Regions from separate parts of the Streptomyces sp. NPDC020747 genome, predicted to be linked through region 3. Evidence: riboswitches for the same ligand, from Rfam matches in the RefSeq annotation. Region 3 holds a riboswitch; each other region holds the start of a gene.
The links. Region 3 has a riboswitch for cyclic di-AMP ahead of ACH4YP_RS05250 (transglycosylase family protein). Riboswitches for the same ligand answer to the same signal wherever they lie in the genome.
Positions count from the first base shown of each region.

Region 1: it holds a riboswitch for cyclic di-AMP, as region 3 does, so the genes downstream of both, ACH4YP_RS02430 (peptidoglycan DD-metalloendopeptidase family protein) here and ACH4YP_RS05250 (transglycosylase family protein) in region 3, are expected to answer to the same signal.
Region 2: it holds a riboswitch for cyclic di-AMP, as region 3 does, so the genes downstream of both, ACH4YP_RS09155 (M23 family metallopeptidase) here and ACH4YP_RS05250 (transglycosylase family protein) in region 3, are expected to answer to the same signal.

Region 1 covers NZ_JBIRTJ010000001.1:591,494-596,191, forward strand. The annotation lists gene ACH4YP_RS02420 (SGNH/GDSL hydrolase family protein) at 51-836, opposite strand; gene ACH4YP_RS02425 (DUF6250 domain-containing protein) at 983-1,732, opposite strand; gene ACH4YP_RS02430 (peptidoglycan DD-metalloendopeptidase family protein) at 1,932-2,852, opposite strand; cyclic di-AMP (ydaO/yuaA leader) riboswitch at 2,857-3,021, opposite strand; gene ACH4YP_RS02435 (alpha-galactosidase) at 3,317-4,698, opposite strand, start outside.
Region 2 covers NZ_JBIRTJ010000003.1:22,567-27,264, reverse strand. The annotation lists gene ACH4YP_RS09170 (dihydrofolate reductase family protein) at 1-997, shown strand, start outside; tRNA gene ACH4YP_RS09165 (tRNA-Met) at 1,169-1,242, shown strand; gene ACH4YP_RS09160 (PP2C family protein-serine/threonine phosphatase) at 1,388-2,509, shown strand; cyclic di-AMP (ydaO/yuaA leader) riboswitch at 2,798-2,953, shown strand; gene ACH4YP_RS09155 (M23 family metallopeptidase) at 2,965-4,017, shown strand; gene ACH4YP_RS09150 (aldo/keto reductase) at 4,078-4,698, shown strand, end outside.
Region 3 covers NZ_JBIRTJ010000002.1:25,387-30,084, forward strand. The annotation lists gene ACH4YP_RS05235 (globin domain-containing protein) at 1-227, opposite strand, end outside; gene ACH4YP_RS05240 (cytochrome P450) at 399-1,694, shown strand; gene ACH4YP_RS05245 (transglycosylase family protein) at 1,906-2,868, shown strand; cyclic di-AMP (ydaO/yuaA leader) riboswitch at 3,094-3,264, shown strand; gene ACH4YP_RS05250 (transglycosylase family protein) at 3,269-3,985, shown strand; gene eno (phosphopyruvate hydratase) at 4,429-4,698, shown strand, end outside.

The DNA of each region.
Region 1 (4,698 bases), on a different contig from region 3:
GGCGAGAGGTGTCGGGGCCCGCCCCCGAAGGGCCTCAGGGCCCCGGGCCCTCAAGCGACCGGCTCGATCCGCGTCTTGATGTCGTCGGGCGACAGGCTTCCCTTCGCCACCACGCGGTCCCCGGAGGACTCCCCGCGCAGTCGCCGCCCGATCCACGGCACCAGGTACTCGCGCGCCCAGTGGATGTTGTCGCGCCGCATTTCGAGCGTGCCGCGCGGGGGCAGCGGCGGCCACGGCTGGTCGGGGTCCGCGGGCACTTCCAGGCCGAGGACCTGGCCGGCGCGCAGGGCGACCCGCGTGTGCCCCTCGGGCGACAGATGGAGCCGGTCGCCGTCCCAGGCCCGCCGGTCCTGGATGGTCTTGAGGGACCACAGGTCGAGCACGGGACAGCCGTACCGGTCGGCGATGGACCGGATGTGGAGGTTGTACGTGGCGATCTTGCCGCGCATGTGCTTGAGCACGGGTACGCCACGGGTGTCGAAGCCGGTGGTCACGAGGACCGTGCCGACGGCCGACGTGAGGTCCGCGACGGCGCGCTCGAAGCGCTCCGCGACCTCGTCGGGGTCGGTGCCCGGCCGGATGATGTCGTTGCCGCCCGCGCAGAAGGAGACCAGGTCGGGCGCGATCTCCTTCGCGCGCGTCAACTGGTGCTCGACGATCTGGTCGAGGAGTTTCCCGCGGACGGCGAGGTTGGTGTAGTCGAAGTCGCCCTCGGGCCGGCGGTCCGCGAGAAGCACCGCGAACCGGTCCGCCCAGCCGACGAACGCCCCGTCCGGGCCAAGGTCGCCGACGCCCTCGGTGAAGCTGTCCCCCACCGCCACGTACGACCCGATCACTGATCTGTTGTCATTCTTCGAATCGTCTGCCACATCGGGCCATGATTCACCTTCGGGTGTGAGCTACGCGACCGTAGGAAGGGGTTGACGCGCGGTGAGATAAGCCACTCGTCAAGTGTTGGTCAATCCCGGAATAAGGGGCTCGATCAAGGACGTTGTCGCAGCTCCCGCACCCTGAGGTCCGTGATCCTGAAGTGACTCCACACGGTCCGGAACGCGAAGTGCCCGCTCGTGTAGGGCTCTTGGTCCACGAAGTCGAGGACGAGTCGCCCCTTGTTCCACCACTGGACCGTCGAGCCGTTCGAGACGATCCGGACCCGGTTGGGTTCGTTCGCCGTGAGCAGAGGCTCGGTGTAGTCGAGGACGAGCGGCCGCACACCCGCCTGACCGACGTAACGGCGCAGCCTGGTCGTGGTGTTGGTGTTGGCGCCGTATCCGGCGTAGTACGTCGTGAGGTGGTCGTACTCGTCGAGCGCGCCGCCCCGGTGCGTGGCGAAGAGGTCCTCCGGGGAGCGGACGTCCGTGGCGTTCCAGAAGTTGTTGAGGTCCGAGACCCGGTCGTTGGCGCCGCCCTCGGAGACCGGCGTGGCCGTGTACTCCAGGACGTACGGCCCCTTGAGTTCTCGCCTGAACCAGACCGTCGCGCCGCTCGGCACGTCTATCTCCAGGACACCCCGGGACGCGGTGACGCTGCCGCCGTCCTGCAGCTCCGTCGCCCACTGACCTAGACCGTGCCGGAAGTCGTCGCGGGCGATGAGCCTCCCCGGACGGTTCTCCGCCGGACGGTGCCGCCCCGGCCGGTGCCGGGCCGCCGCGCCCGCCGTCCGCGCGGGAACGAGCGCCGCGAGTGCGGCACCGGCAGCCAGGGCTCCGAACGCTCTGCGTGTGGTCGTCATGAAGACCTCCATGGCATCGAAGGCGCGCAGAAAGCGCTTGCCGAGATCACTGTGTCCCGGCTTCCGCACCCCTGTCGACACATCGCCCGGCCATGCCACAGAACCACAACACCGAAGACCGGACCCCGGGGATCACAGGGTCCGGCCTTCGGAGACTAGCTCGGAGCGGTACGCCGCGCGGGGCGTGCCTGGCGTGGGGTCAGACGGAGACGCCCTTGCCACGCAGGTACGCCAGCGGGTCCACGTCCGAGCCGTAGTCCGGGGTGGTGCGGATCTCGAAGTGCAGGTGCGGGCCGGTGACGTTGCCCGTCGCGCCGGAGAGGCCGACCTGCTGGCCCTCGGTCACGGCCTGCCCGGCCGAGACGGAGAGGGAGGACAGGTGGGCGTACTGGGCGTAGTGGCCGTCGGCGAGCTGGATGACGACCTGGTTGCCGTACGCGCCGCCCCAGCCGGCCGAGACGACCGTGCCCGCGCCGACGGACTTGAGGGACGTGCCGGTCGGGACCACGAAGTCGACACCGGTGTGGTACCCGCTGGACCACATGCTGCCCGACATCTTGTACGGGGTGCCGACGCCCGCGCCCGCGACCGGCAGCGTGAAGCCGGCGGCACTGGCCTCGGCGGCAGCCTTGGGAGCGGCGGCGGCCTTCGGGGCCGCGGCCTTCTTCGCGGAGGACTGGGTGGCCTTGGAGGCGCCGGAGTCGGAGCTCGAAGTGGCGGCGGCCTTGCCGATCGCCAGCTTCAGGCCCGGGTGGATGAGCGCCGGGTCGCCGCCGATCACCTTGCGGTTGTCCTCGTACAGCTTCTTCCAGCCACCGCTGACGTCCTGCGTGTCGGCGATCTTCGACAGGGAGTCGCCCGCACGCACGGAATAGGTCTTGGCCGCGGCCTTCTTCGCCTCGGCCTTCTTGTCGGCGGCGGCAGGCGCCGATTCGGCTGCCTGGTTCGCGACATTGGAGGCGCTCGCCACGGAATCCGCGGCGGACTGCGGAGTCGCGGCATACGCTCCGGTCGCACCGAGCAGCGGAAGGGCGAGCGCCGCGCCGCCGGTTCCTGCGACGGCTATGGAGCGGGTGAAACGCTGGGACTTGGGACGGCGGTGCTTACCCTTCGCGGGCATGGCGAATTCCTCTCCGGCGCCTGCGAGGTGAGCTGTCGGGTGCGAGCTGGAGATGCCCGGCCGTGTTTGCGCACGACTTAACCCCTAGCCGTTCCGGAGACCGGAACAGGCGTTCTACCTGTGGGTCCCCCGCTCCTGCCGTGTACGGGTGGGTGAGCGGATTCCGGGCGGCGGCAGGATTGGGCGTCCGTCCGGATTGGTGGCGAACGTAAGCGACATGAAGACGCAGGAACAACCTCTGGGGTTTCCTGTGTGCCCCGTTCTCTTGATCCCTGACCGAAATGACGGTCACCCTGCGTAAATCAGGGATCCTCCCCGTTTGTTAAATCCCTGAAAACGCAGCTGAATTACGTGAACATGGCGACAGCGGACCGTCACGAATATGACGCTGCTCACTGGACACCGCCCCAGCAGCCTTTATCCCAGAGCGAGTTGGAACTTAGGCTCCATTACGGACACAACAGTCAGATGCGACGCAGCCGGAGAACTGCCGCATCAAGGTCACCGTGCAGCCCCGTCCGCAACCCGTGATGCAACAGCACCGCACCTCGGTGGACTTCGCCCGTTTCGAGGCATTCGTACGCCGCCGCCGGGTCTAGTCCGCTCAGCCGCACCGGAGCGACCGGCTCGCCGTAGTGCTGGGCCTGCAGCCAGGCGAGGACGACGACGTCACCGTCGCGCGAGTACTGGACTGCGCTCAGGCCACCCTCCGGCGCCCGCAGCCGGTGAAGGTCCCCGCCCTGCACGACGGGCCGGATCTCCTTGTAGAGCTCCACCCACGTCCGCGCCTCGGCCAGCTCCTCGTCGCTCCACCGGGTCAGGTCGCCGCCGACGCCGAGCACTCCGGCCATCGCGCTCACGAAGCGGAAGCGCAACGAGCTGACGCGGCCGTTGAGCTGGACGTTCGGACTGTCGGTGACCCAGGCGGCCATGGCCCGCGCGGGATGCACCTGGCTGAAGCCGTGCTGGATGGCGAGCCGGTCGAGCGGGTCGGTGTTGTCCGAGGTCCACACCTGGTCCGTACGCGCCATGATCCCGAGGTCGATACGGCCGCCGCCGCCCGAGCAGGACTCGAAGGCGACACCCGGGTGAGCCGCCCGCAGCCGGTCCAGGAGGCGGTACAGGGCGTGCACATGGTCCACCCAGAGCCGCTGCGGGTAGGCCTCGCCGGGCCACCCCGCGTCGGTGAAGCAGCGGTTGAAGTCCCACTTCACATAGTCGATCGGCGCACTGGAGAGCAGCGTGTCGAGCTTCTCCCAGAGGTACTCCTGGACGTCCTCACGGGCGAGGTTCAGAACGAGCTGACTGCGCAGCTCCGTCCTCTTTCGTCCCGGTTGGAACTGCACCCAGTCGGGGTGCGCGCGGTACAGCTCGCTGTCCGCGTTGACCATCTCGGGCTCGACCCAGATCCCGAACTGCATCCCCAGCGCGTGCACCTCGTCGGCGAGGGGCTTGAGGCCGGCCGGGAAGCGGTCGGGGTTGGGCGTCCAGTCGCCGAGCCCGGCCCGGTCGCTGGTGCGCGCCCCGAACCAGCCGTCGTCGACCACGAACAGCTCGACCCCCATCGCGGCGGCCCGCCGCGCCAGCGCCCCCTGCTGCTCCTCGGAGATGTCGAACTCCGTGGCCTCCCAGGAGTTGTAGAGCACCGGCCGGTGCTCGTCCGCGTCCGGGATCACGTACGCGCGCTGGTAGGCGTGCCAGGCACGGCTCGCGCCGCCGAATCCGCCGTCGCTCCACAGCCCCGCGAAGACGGGTGTGACGAAGCTCTCCCCCGGCTCCAGCCGCAGCAGCCCCGAGTCGTCGTACCCGACGCCGCCGGTGATCTGCACGCGCGTGTCCGGGAGCT
Region 2 (4,698 bases), on a different contig from region 3:
CCTGCGCGCCGACAACCCCCGGCTCCTCGTCAACTCCGCGGAGCGCCGCGCGGCCCGGGTCGCCGCCGGACGGCCGGAGTACCCGCTGAAGGTCACCGTCAGCGGCAGCGGCGACCTCGACCCCGACGCCAACTTCTGGTCCACGGGCGGCGAGAAGGTCGTCTACACGAGCGACGAGGGGGCCGCCAAGGCCACCGAAGCGCTGCGCGGGCTCGGCGTCGGCGTCGTCCCCGTGGGACCGGACGTCGACTGGCGGGCCGTACTCACCCATCTCCACGACGTGCGCGGCGTACGGCGGCTCATGGTCGAGGGCGGTGGCCGCGTCCACACCCAGCTGCTCCGCCAGGGCCTCGCCGACGAGCTGCAGCTCGCCCTCGCGCCCCTCGTCGTGGGGGAGCCGGACGCGCCCCGGCTGTTCGGCCCCGGCGACTACCCGGGCGGCCCCCGCAACCGGCTGCGGCTGGTCGAGACGCGGCCCGTGGGGGACGTCGTCCTCATGCGGTACGTCCCCACCGCGCCCGGCACCGGGCCCGTACCCTCCGCCGCCGACCACCGGTGGCTGGCGCTCGCCTGCGAACTGGCCGCCGAGTGTCCGCCCTCGCGGACCGCGTTCAGCGTCGGCGCGGTCGTCGTCGCGGCCGACGGTACGGAGCTGGCCCGCGGGTACTCCCGCGAGTCCGACCCCGTCTCGCACGCCGAGGAGGCCGCCCTCGCCAAGATCGGGCCGGGTGATCCGCGGCTCGCGACCGCCACCGTCTACAGCAGCCTGGAGCCGTGCGCCCGCCGCGCGTCACGGCCCGCGCCCTGCGCCCGGCTGATCCTCGACGCGGGCGTACGCAGGGTCGTGACCGCCTGGCGGGAGCCGGACACCTTCGTGGCGGGCGCGGACGGGAGCGGGCTGCTGGCCGCGGCCGGCGCCGACGTCCTGGTGCTCCCGGAGTACGAGGCCGACGCGAAGGCACCCAACCGTCACCTGACCCGACCTGACCTGACCTGACCTGGCCCGACCGGCCCGTTTCCCGTCGGTACGGCCGATGCGCAGGGCCGACCCGCACTGTCGGCCCGTACCGCCGACCGGCATGTTTCGTACCAAACCACCCGGTGAAGCGCGGGCGAAGTTAACGCGTGTGCTTTGGGTCCCGCGGATGGCGTACAGTGGTCTTAACGACGCGGGGTGGAGCAGCTCGGTAGCTCGCTGGGCTCATAACCCAGAGGTCGCAGGTTCAAATCCTGTCCCCGCTACTGAAGGCCTGAGGCCGGAATCCGATCAAGGATTCCGGCCTCAGGTGTTTCCCCGGATATCTCGACTCGGGTGTCCCCAGGGTGTCTTCACCCGCCCGGTCCTCGTCCGCTCGCCCGCCGCCCCCGCTCCCGGAAGCCTGGACAGGTGGAGGAGCAGGGACCGGAGCAGAAGCAGGAACCGGTGCGCGTCGAGCCCGTGGAGAGGACCGCCTCGTATCCGAGCACCCTCGTCCGCGCGTTGCCGGCGCTGCTGATCGTCGCGGGTGTCTGCTACGACCTCCTCACCCCGCAGGACTTCACCGCGGCTCCCTTCTTCACGGCCGCGGTGCTCATCGCGGCACCCCTGTTCTCGCTCGGCGCCACCGTGTGGACGGGAATCGCGGCGACCGCGGCCATGGCCGTCGTACATCTCAGGTTCGCCTTCGACGTGAGCGCGGTCACCGAGGTCCTCACCGTGGCCACGGCCGCCGTCCTCGCCGTGGGCATCAACCGGCTCGTGCACCGGGGCGACGCGCGCCTCGCCACCGCCCGCGAGATCGCGGAGGCCGCCCAGTGGGCCGTACTGCCCGAACCCGCGGCGCGGATCGGCGGCCTCGATATCGCGGCACGGTACGAGGCGGCGCAGGAGGGCGCGTTCATCGGGGGCGACCTGTACGCCGTGCAGGACACCCCGCACGGCGTACGGCTCCTCGTGGGCGACGTACGGGGCAAGGGCATGGGGGCGGTCTCCGTCGTCGCCGTGCTCATCGGTGCCTTCCGTGAGGCCGCCGAGCAGGAGGCGAGCCTGGAGGCGGTCGCCCAGCGGCTGGAGCGGGCGCTCGCGCGCGAGGGCGTCCGGCGCGACATCGTCGCGGCCTTCGAGGACTTCACCACCGCCGTGCTCGCCGAGATCCCGCACGGCACCCCGGTCGTACGCCTCGTGAACCGCGGCCACCCCGGGCCCCTGCTGCTGTACGGCGACGGAGAGGTACGTACGCTCGCCGCGGCCGAGCCCGCGCTGCCGCTCGGGACGGGGGCGCTGGGGACCTGGCCCGACCGGGCGCAGCAGGAGGAGTTCCCGGGCGGGGCCATGCTGCTCTTCCACACGGACGGGCTGTCCGAGGCGCGGGACCGGCGGGGCGTCTTCTACGATCCGGCCCGGCGGTTGTCCGGGCGGGTCTTTCCCGGGCCCGACGCGTTGCTCGCCGCGGTACTCGACGACGTCCTGCTGCACACCGGAGGCGGGGCCACGGACGACATGGCACTGCTCGCGGTGCGGCGGGCGTGAGGGCACGGCGGTCGTGAGGGCGCGATGATCGTGAGATGCGTCGCTCTTGCGGCGGCCTCTATCACCGTTGGTAGTCGAACGGAATCCCTCTGCTCAACAACTGACGCACCATCAACAGGGCTCCCGCTCCTGAATGTCGATCAACTCGCCCGATTTACTCCGCTCATGACCCGTAAGTCCAGGCCAAGAGCCGTAACGATCATCAGGAACGGCTTGGAATCCGGTGCCCGGGTCTATTAACGTTCGATAACGCAGCGCGGTAGTCCCAGCCGTCACAAGAGTCGGCTCCGTGCGCACGCGCCGAATCCCGCAAGGGAACCGGGGAACCACCACTTGGGGTGAATCGCTCGTCTTCGCGGTGTAGCGCACCGCGGTTGACGCGCGTAGGAGACCTTCCTGCTCCGAACCCGTCAGCTAACCCGGTAGGCGAGAAGGAAGGAAAGGAGTGCGCCTACGTGGCGTCCAACCGGCCTGCCCCCACACCCTCGTTCGTGCCGAATGAGTTGACGGGTGAGTCCTCGGGTGACAAGAAGCCCGACACCTTCGCCTACGGCGCCCGTAAGGACGAGGAGACGTGGGAGGTCTGGAATCCCAGCGCGGAGACCGTCCTTCCCGTCCGCGGCCGGCACCGCGTCGCCAAGCAGCGCGGCGGCGGCGGACTCGCCCGTAGCTCGACCGTTCTGGGCGTCGGTGTCATAGCCGCCGTCGGCGCGGGTGGCATGGCCACCGCGCAGACCGGCAAGCCGCCGGTGTCGATCTCGATCCCCGACCTGCCGAACGTCGGCTCGCCGTTCTCGGACGACGACGCCCCCGAGGGATCCAGCACCCCGATCACCGCCGTCGGCCTCACCACCGCCGACGCCGAGCAGGGCAACTCGGACGCGGGCGAGGCCCTGCGCGCCCGCATCATGCTCCAGGCCGAGGAGCAGCAGGACCAGGTGGACCGCGAGGCCCAGGAGGCCGCCGAGGCCGCCGCCGCGAAGAAGGCCGCCACGCTGGCCGCCAAGGAGCGGGACGCCGCCGAGGCCAAGGTCGCCGCCGCCGAGAAGAAGGCGGACCAGGCGGCCAAGGAGAAGGCCGAGGCCGCGCGCCTCGCCGAGCTCGCCAAGCAGTTCACGCTGCCCACCTCCTCGTACACGATCACCTCCACCTTCGGGCAGTCCGGTGCGCTGTGGTCGTCCGGTCAGCACACGGGTCTGGACTTCGCCGCTCCCACGGGTACCCCGATCAAGGCCGTTCACAGCGGCACGATCACCGAGGCCGGCTGGAACGGCTCGTACGGCTACCGCACGGTCCTCACGCTCGACGACGGTACGGAGCTCTGGTACGCGCACCAGTCGTCGATCGGCGTCAGCGTCGGGCAGAAGGTGAGCACCGGCGACATCATCGGCCGCGTGGGCGCGACCGGCAACGTCACCGGGGCGCACCTCCACCTGGAGGTCCACACCAGCGGCGGCGACGGCATCGACCCGATGGCGTGGCTGCGGGGCAAGGGGCTCACTCCGTAGGGCGGGCCTGAGGGGGCTGGGTGTGGAATACAGTCGTCCGGTACGGCTGTTGACCCATCCATGAGTTCTCTCCGCAGGCTGGGTTCGTCCGACCTCGATGTCTTCCCGCTCTCGCTCGGTGGCAACGTCTTCGGCTGGACCGCCGACCAGGCGCAGTCCTTCGCCGTACTCGACGCCTACACCGCCGCGGGCGGGAACTTCGTCGACACCGCCGACACCTACTCGGCCTGGGCGCCGGGCAACGAGGGCGGTGAGTCGGAGACCGTCCTGGGCGACTGGCTCGCCGCGCGCCGCAACCGCGCCGACGTCGTCGTCGCCACCAAGGTCGGCGCGCACCCCCGGTACAAGGGGTTGTCCGGGGCGAACATCAAGGCCGCGGCCGACGCGTCACTGCGGCGGCTGAAGACGGACCACATCGACCTGTACTACACCCACTTCGACGATCCGTCCGTGCCGGTCGAGGAGATCATCACGGCCCTGGACGAGCTCGTCCGCGCCGGCAAGGTGCGCGCGATCGCCGCGTCCAACCTCTCTCCCGAGCGGCTCCAGGAGTCCCTCGACCTCTCCGACCGCGAGGGCCTCGCGCGGTACGTCGCGCTGCAGCCCCGGTACAACCTCGTCTCCCGCGACTCGTACGAGGGCCCGTTGAGGGACGTCGCCTCCCGGGCAGGTCTGGCCGTC
Region 3 (4,698 bases):
TCCCACAGGTACTCGTGCATCCCCGGTTCCCCCAGCCGCCCCACGACGAGCGTCAGCGCGGCGAACAGACGGTCCCGCTGACGTTCCATGTCCTGAGGGAAGTCCAGCGGGAACAGGGCGCGGACATCGGGGTGGTGCCAGAAGAGGTGCGAGTAGAAGTACTTGGCCGCGAATTCGGCTCGTCTTTCGACGACCGCGAAACTGGTCCGGAGGAGATCGGGGTCCACGGGCGCGAATGTATGGAGTCTCCGGCTCGTGGGGGCAAGGAGCAGGTGATTCAAGGACGTTCTAGGACAACCGGCGCAAGCCGCGGAGCGGAGCCCGGCTCGGAGAGCGGCCGCGTCGGGCCGCGACGATACCGGGCCCGCTTTCACCACCCCTCCCGATACGGTCGAGGGGTGACGGAAACACCTGCTCAGCCACCCGCGGGGGAGCCTGCCCCGGAACTCTTCACCTGGGAGTTCGCGACCGACCCCTACCCGGCGTACGCCTGGCTCAGGGAGCACGCCCCCGTGCATCGGACGAAACTCCCCAGCGGGGTCGAGGCCTGGCTGGTGACCCGGTACGCGGATGCCAAGCAGGCCCTCGCTGACGGCCGGCTCAGCAAGAACCCCGCCCATCACGACGAGCCCGCGCACGCGAAGGGGAAGACCGGCATCCCCGGCGAGCGCAAGGCCGAGCTGATGACGCACCTCCTCAACATCGACCCACCGGACCACACCAGGCTCCGGCGGCTGGTCAGCAAGGCGTTCACTCCTCGGCGGGTGGCCGAATTCGCGCCCCGCGTGCAGGAGTTGACCGACCGGCTCATCGACGGGTTCGTGGAGAAGGGAGAGGCCGACCTCATTCACGAGTTCGCGTTCCCGCTCCCCATCTACGCCATCTGCGATCTGCTGGGCGTCCCGCGCGAGGACCAGGACGACTTCCGGGACTGGGCCGGGATGATGATCCGGCACGGGGGAGGGCCGCGCGGGGGTGTCGCCCGGTCCGTGAAGAAGATGCGCGGCTATCTCGCCGAGCTCATCCACCGCAAGCGCGAGGAGCTGACGGAGCTGGCCGCCCCGGGCGAGGATCTCCTCTCCGGTCTCATCCGGGCCTCCGACCACGGCGAGCACCTCACCGAGAACGAGGCCGCCGCCATGGCCTTCATCCTCCTGTTCGCCGGGTTCGAGACGACCGTGAACCTGATCGGCAACGGCACGTACGCCCTGCTCACCCACCCCGAGCAGCGGCAGCGGCTCCAGGACTCCCTCGCGGCGGGCCGTACGGACCTTCTCGCGACCGGTGTCGAGGAACTGCTCCGCTACGACGGGCCGGTGGAGCTGGCCACCTGGCGGTTCGCCACCGAGCCGCTGAGCATCGGCGGGCAGGACATCGCCGCCGGCGACCCCGTACTCGTCGTGCTCGCCGCCGCAGACCGCGACCCCGCCCGGTTCGCCGAGCCCGACACCCTCGACCTCTCCCGCCGCGACAACCAGCACCTCGGTTACGGCCACGGCATCCACTACTGCCTCGGCGCACCACTGGCCCGGCTGGAGGGCCAGACCGCGCTGGCCACGCTTCTCACCCGGCTCCCCGACCTGCAACTCGTGGGCGATTCCGCCGATTTGCGGTGGCGTGGGGGTCTCATCATGAGGGGATTGCGCACGCTTCCGGTGGAGTTCGCCCCTTCGGTGAAGGTGCGTACGGACTAGCGGCTGACTAGCAGACGGGGTCGACGGAACATGAGACTCCGTCAACTTTGTGATCTTCACGTGATCTGCGCTGCATCGACTTGTGACAAGAGTTCGACTGCCTATACGTTCACCCATCAATGCGACCGGTCCCGCCTGTCGCAGAAGTCACAAGCGCAGTCATCGGCTGTGCGCTGTGCGCAGTCCTTGCTGTCACGCGAAAGGCAACCGCATGCTCTCCGGGAACGGTCGTCACCGTCGCCCCCGTCAGGCTCCGGCTCTCCTCGTCGCGGCGGGCGTGACCGGGTCGGCCATCGCGATTCCTCTGCTCGGCGCGACCGGCGCGAGCGCCGCCAGCGGTACCACCTGGGACGCGGTCGCGGAGTGCGAGAGCGGCGGCTCCTGGAGCGCGAACTCCGGCAACGGGTACTACGGCGGCCTCCAGATGACCCAGGAGACCTGGGAGGACAACGGCGGCCTCGACTACGCGCCGAGCGCCGACCAGGCCAGCCGCTCGCAGCAGATAGCCGTCGCCGAGAAGATCCTCGCGAAGCAGGGCACGAGCGCCTGGGCGACCTGCGGACTCGTCGCGGGCCTGACGCAGAACTCCGACTCGGCCGACGCCGACACGGGAGTCGCGGAGGAATCCTCCACTCCGTTGTCCGGCTTGGGTATGGGGGACAGCGGCAACGGGACGAACTCCGACACGTCTGGTTCATCTGATTCATCCGGTTCGTCCGACTCGCCCAAGTCGTCCACCGGCAGTGGCGACAGCGCGGACTCACAGGATTCCGACAGCTCCTCCGCGGACGCCACCGCGAAGAGTGATGACCCGGACAAGTCGTCCCAGAGCGGCGAGCCTTCGGCCGAGGCGAGCGAGAGCGCCGGCGCGGAAGACAGCGGCTCCGGCCGTCACCGCGGCGGCAGCGCCGACGAAGGCGCCACCGACTCCCGTGCGGACGACTCCGTCGGACGGCATGCCTCGCGCAGCGACAGCGAGTCGCGCGTCGCCGCCGAGGGCTCGTACGCCGTCCGTTCCGGAGACAGTCTCTGGGGGATCGCCGACTCCCTTGGCGTCAAGGGCGGATGGCGGGCGCTCTACGCCGAGAACAAGGAAGCCGTCGGCGACGACCCGGACTTCATCATCCCCGGTCAGAGCCTCGACGTGGAAGGCCTGCAGACGGCGGACAAGTAGCGGTCCGCGCGGTGTGCCATGTGGTCATCAAGGCGTCGAATCGGGCTAAAAACAGCGGCAGTTCGCGCTGAATGTCCGATTTGGCGAAAGTGAGACATGGATCTCAAGACCTTGATCGTCTTTGAAATTCGGCGGATCGCGTGTCTACGGTCGTGACCGCTCGCCACTGGTGAGCCCCGACGGTCGCAACGCCGAATCCTGCCAACGGCCGTACGGGAACAGTCGTCGCGTCAAGCGCCGTAGGCAGGAGCGGGGGACCCAAGGTAAGTGCCGGACCCGGTCGTCGAGGCCAGGTACGGCTTGGGGTTAAGCCGCGTGACAGCAGTGTCACGTGGCCGGGCAACTCACTCGGCCCGAACCCGACAGCTCACCTCGCAGGCGTCGGTGAGGGGATCACTTCATGCTGTTTTCCGGCAAGGGCAAGCACCGCCGCCCGTCCAAGGCCACCCGTATCGCCACGCTCGCCGGTGTCACCACCGCGGCCGTCGCCGTCCCGCTGATGGGCGCCACGGGAGCCTCCGCCGCCACCGCTTCCGAGTGGGACGCCGTCGCCCAGTGCGAGTCCGGCGGCAACTGGTCGATCAACACCGGCAACGGCTACTACGGCGGCCTGCAGTTCTCGGCCTCCACCTGGGCCGCGTACGGCGGCTCGGCGTACGCCTCCACGGCCAACCAGGCCTCCAAGTCCCAGCAGATAGCCGTCGCTGAGAAGGTCCTCGCGGGCCAGGGCAAGGGCGCCTGGCCGAGCTGTGGCGTGGGCCTGTCCGGCGCCTCGACCGGTGGCGCCCCGGCTCCCTCGGGCTCCGGCTCCTCGAACTCGGGCAACTCCGGCCAGAGCACCTCGCAGTCTCAGCAGCAGCAGAGCACCAAGTCCTCCGAGGAGCGCGCCTCGCGTTCCCAGGAGCGCTCGACCGCGAAGAAGACCGTCGAGACCCCGACCGGCAAGAAGGTCGAGAAGGGCGACGGCGAGTACAAGGTCGTCAAGGGTGACACCCTCAGCGAGATCGCCGAGAAGGAGAACGTCAAGGGCGGCTGGCAGAAGCTGTACAAGCTGAACGACGACATCGTCGACGACGCCGACTTCATCTTCCCGGGCCAGCAGCTGCACCTCAGCTGACCCCCGTCGGCCGCGACCCCCACTTCGATCGCCCGGACGACATGTCCAGGCCGAGGCCCTGGCCGCTCAGCCTCGGCCGGATCTCCGGTCCATATTCGAATCGCGGCTGAACCACAGCGCCCTCACATCCGTGTCCCCCATAGTGGAGGCCTCGTGAGGGCACCCCCCCGTCCCCCACGGGCTCCCCGCTCCGGTGCGTGTTCCCCCGTACGCACCGGGGCGGGGCTTTTTTCGTTCCCGCGCTCCCCTTGTACTTCCCGCGCGCCTCCCTCTCGCTTTGTTCCGTTCGGAAACAATTTACTCTCGGTTCTGTCCATGAGGCGGTCGAGGGCTGGCCGAACCGCGGCAGCCGGTTAGGCTCATGCTGCGGGGCCACCACAGGTCGCGCCCAACCGGGCCTTCGGCCCGGAACAGCTTGCGTCACATCCCAGAAGGAGATGCTCGTGCCGTCCATCGACGTCGTCGTAGCCCGGGAAATCCTCGACTCGCGAGGCAACCCCACCGTCGAGGTCGAGGTCGGCCTCGACGACGGCAGCACGGGTCGTGCCGCCGTTCCGTCCGGCGCCTCCACCGGTGCCTTCGAGGCTGTTGAGCTCCGTGACGGAGACCCCAACCGTTACCTCGGCAAGGGTGTCGAGAAGGCCGTCCTCGCCGTCATCGAGCAGCTCGGCCCGGAGCTCGTCGGCTACGACGCCACCGAGCAGCGCCTCATC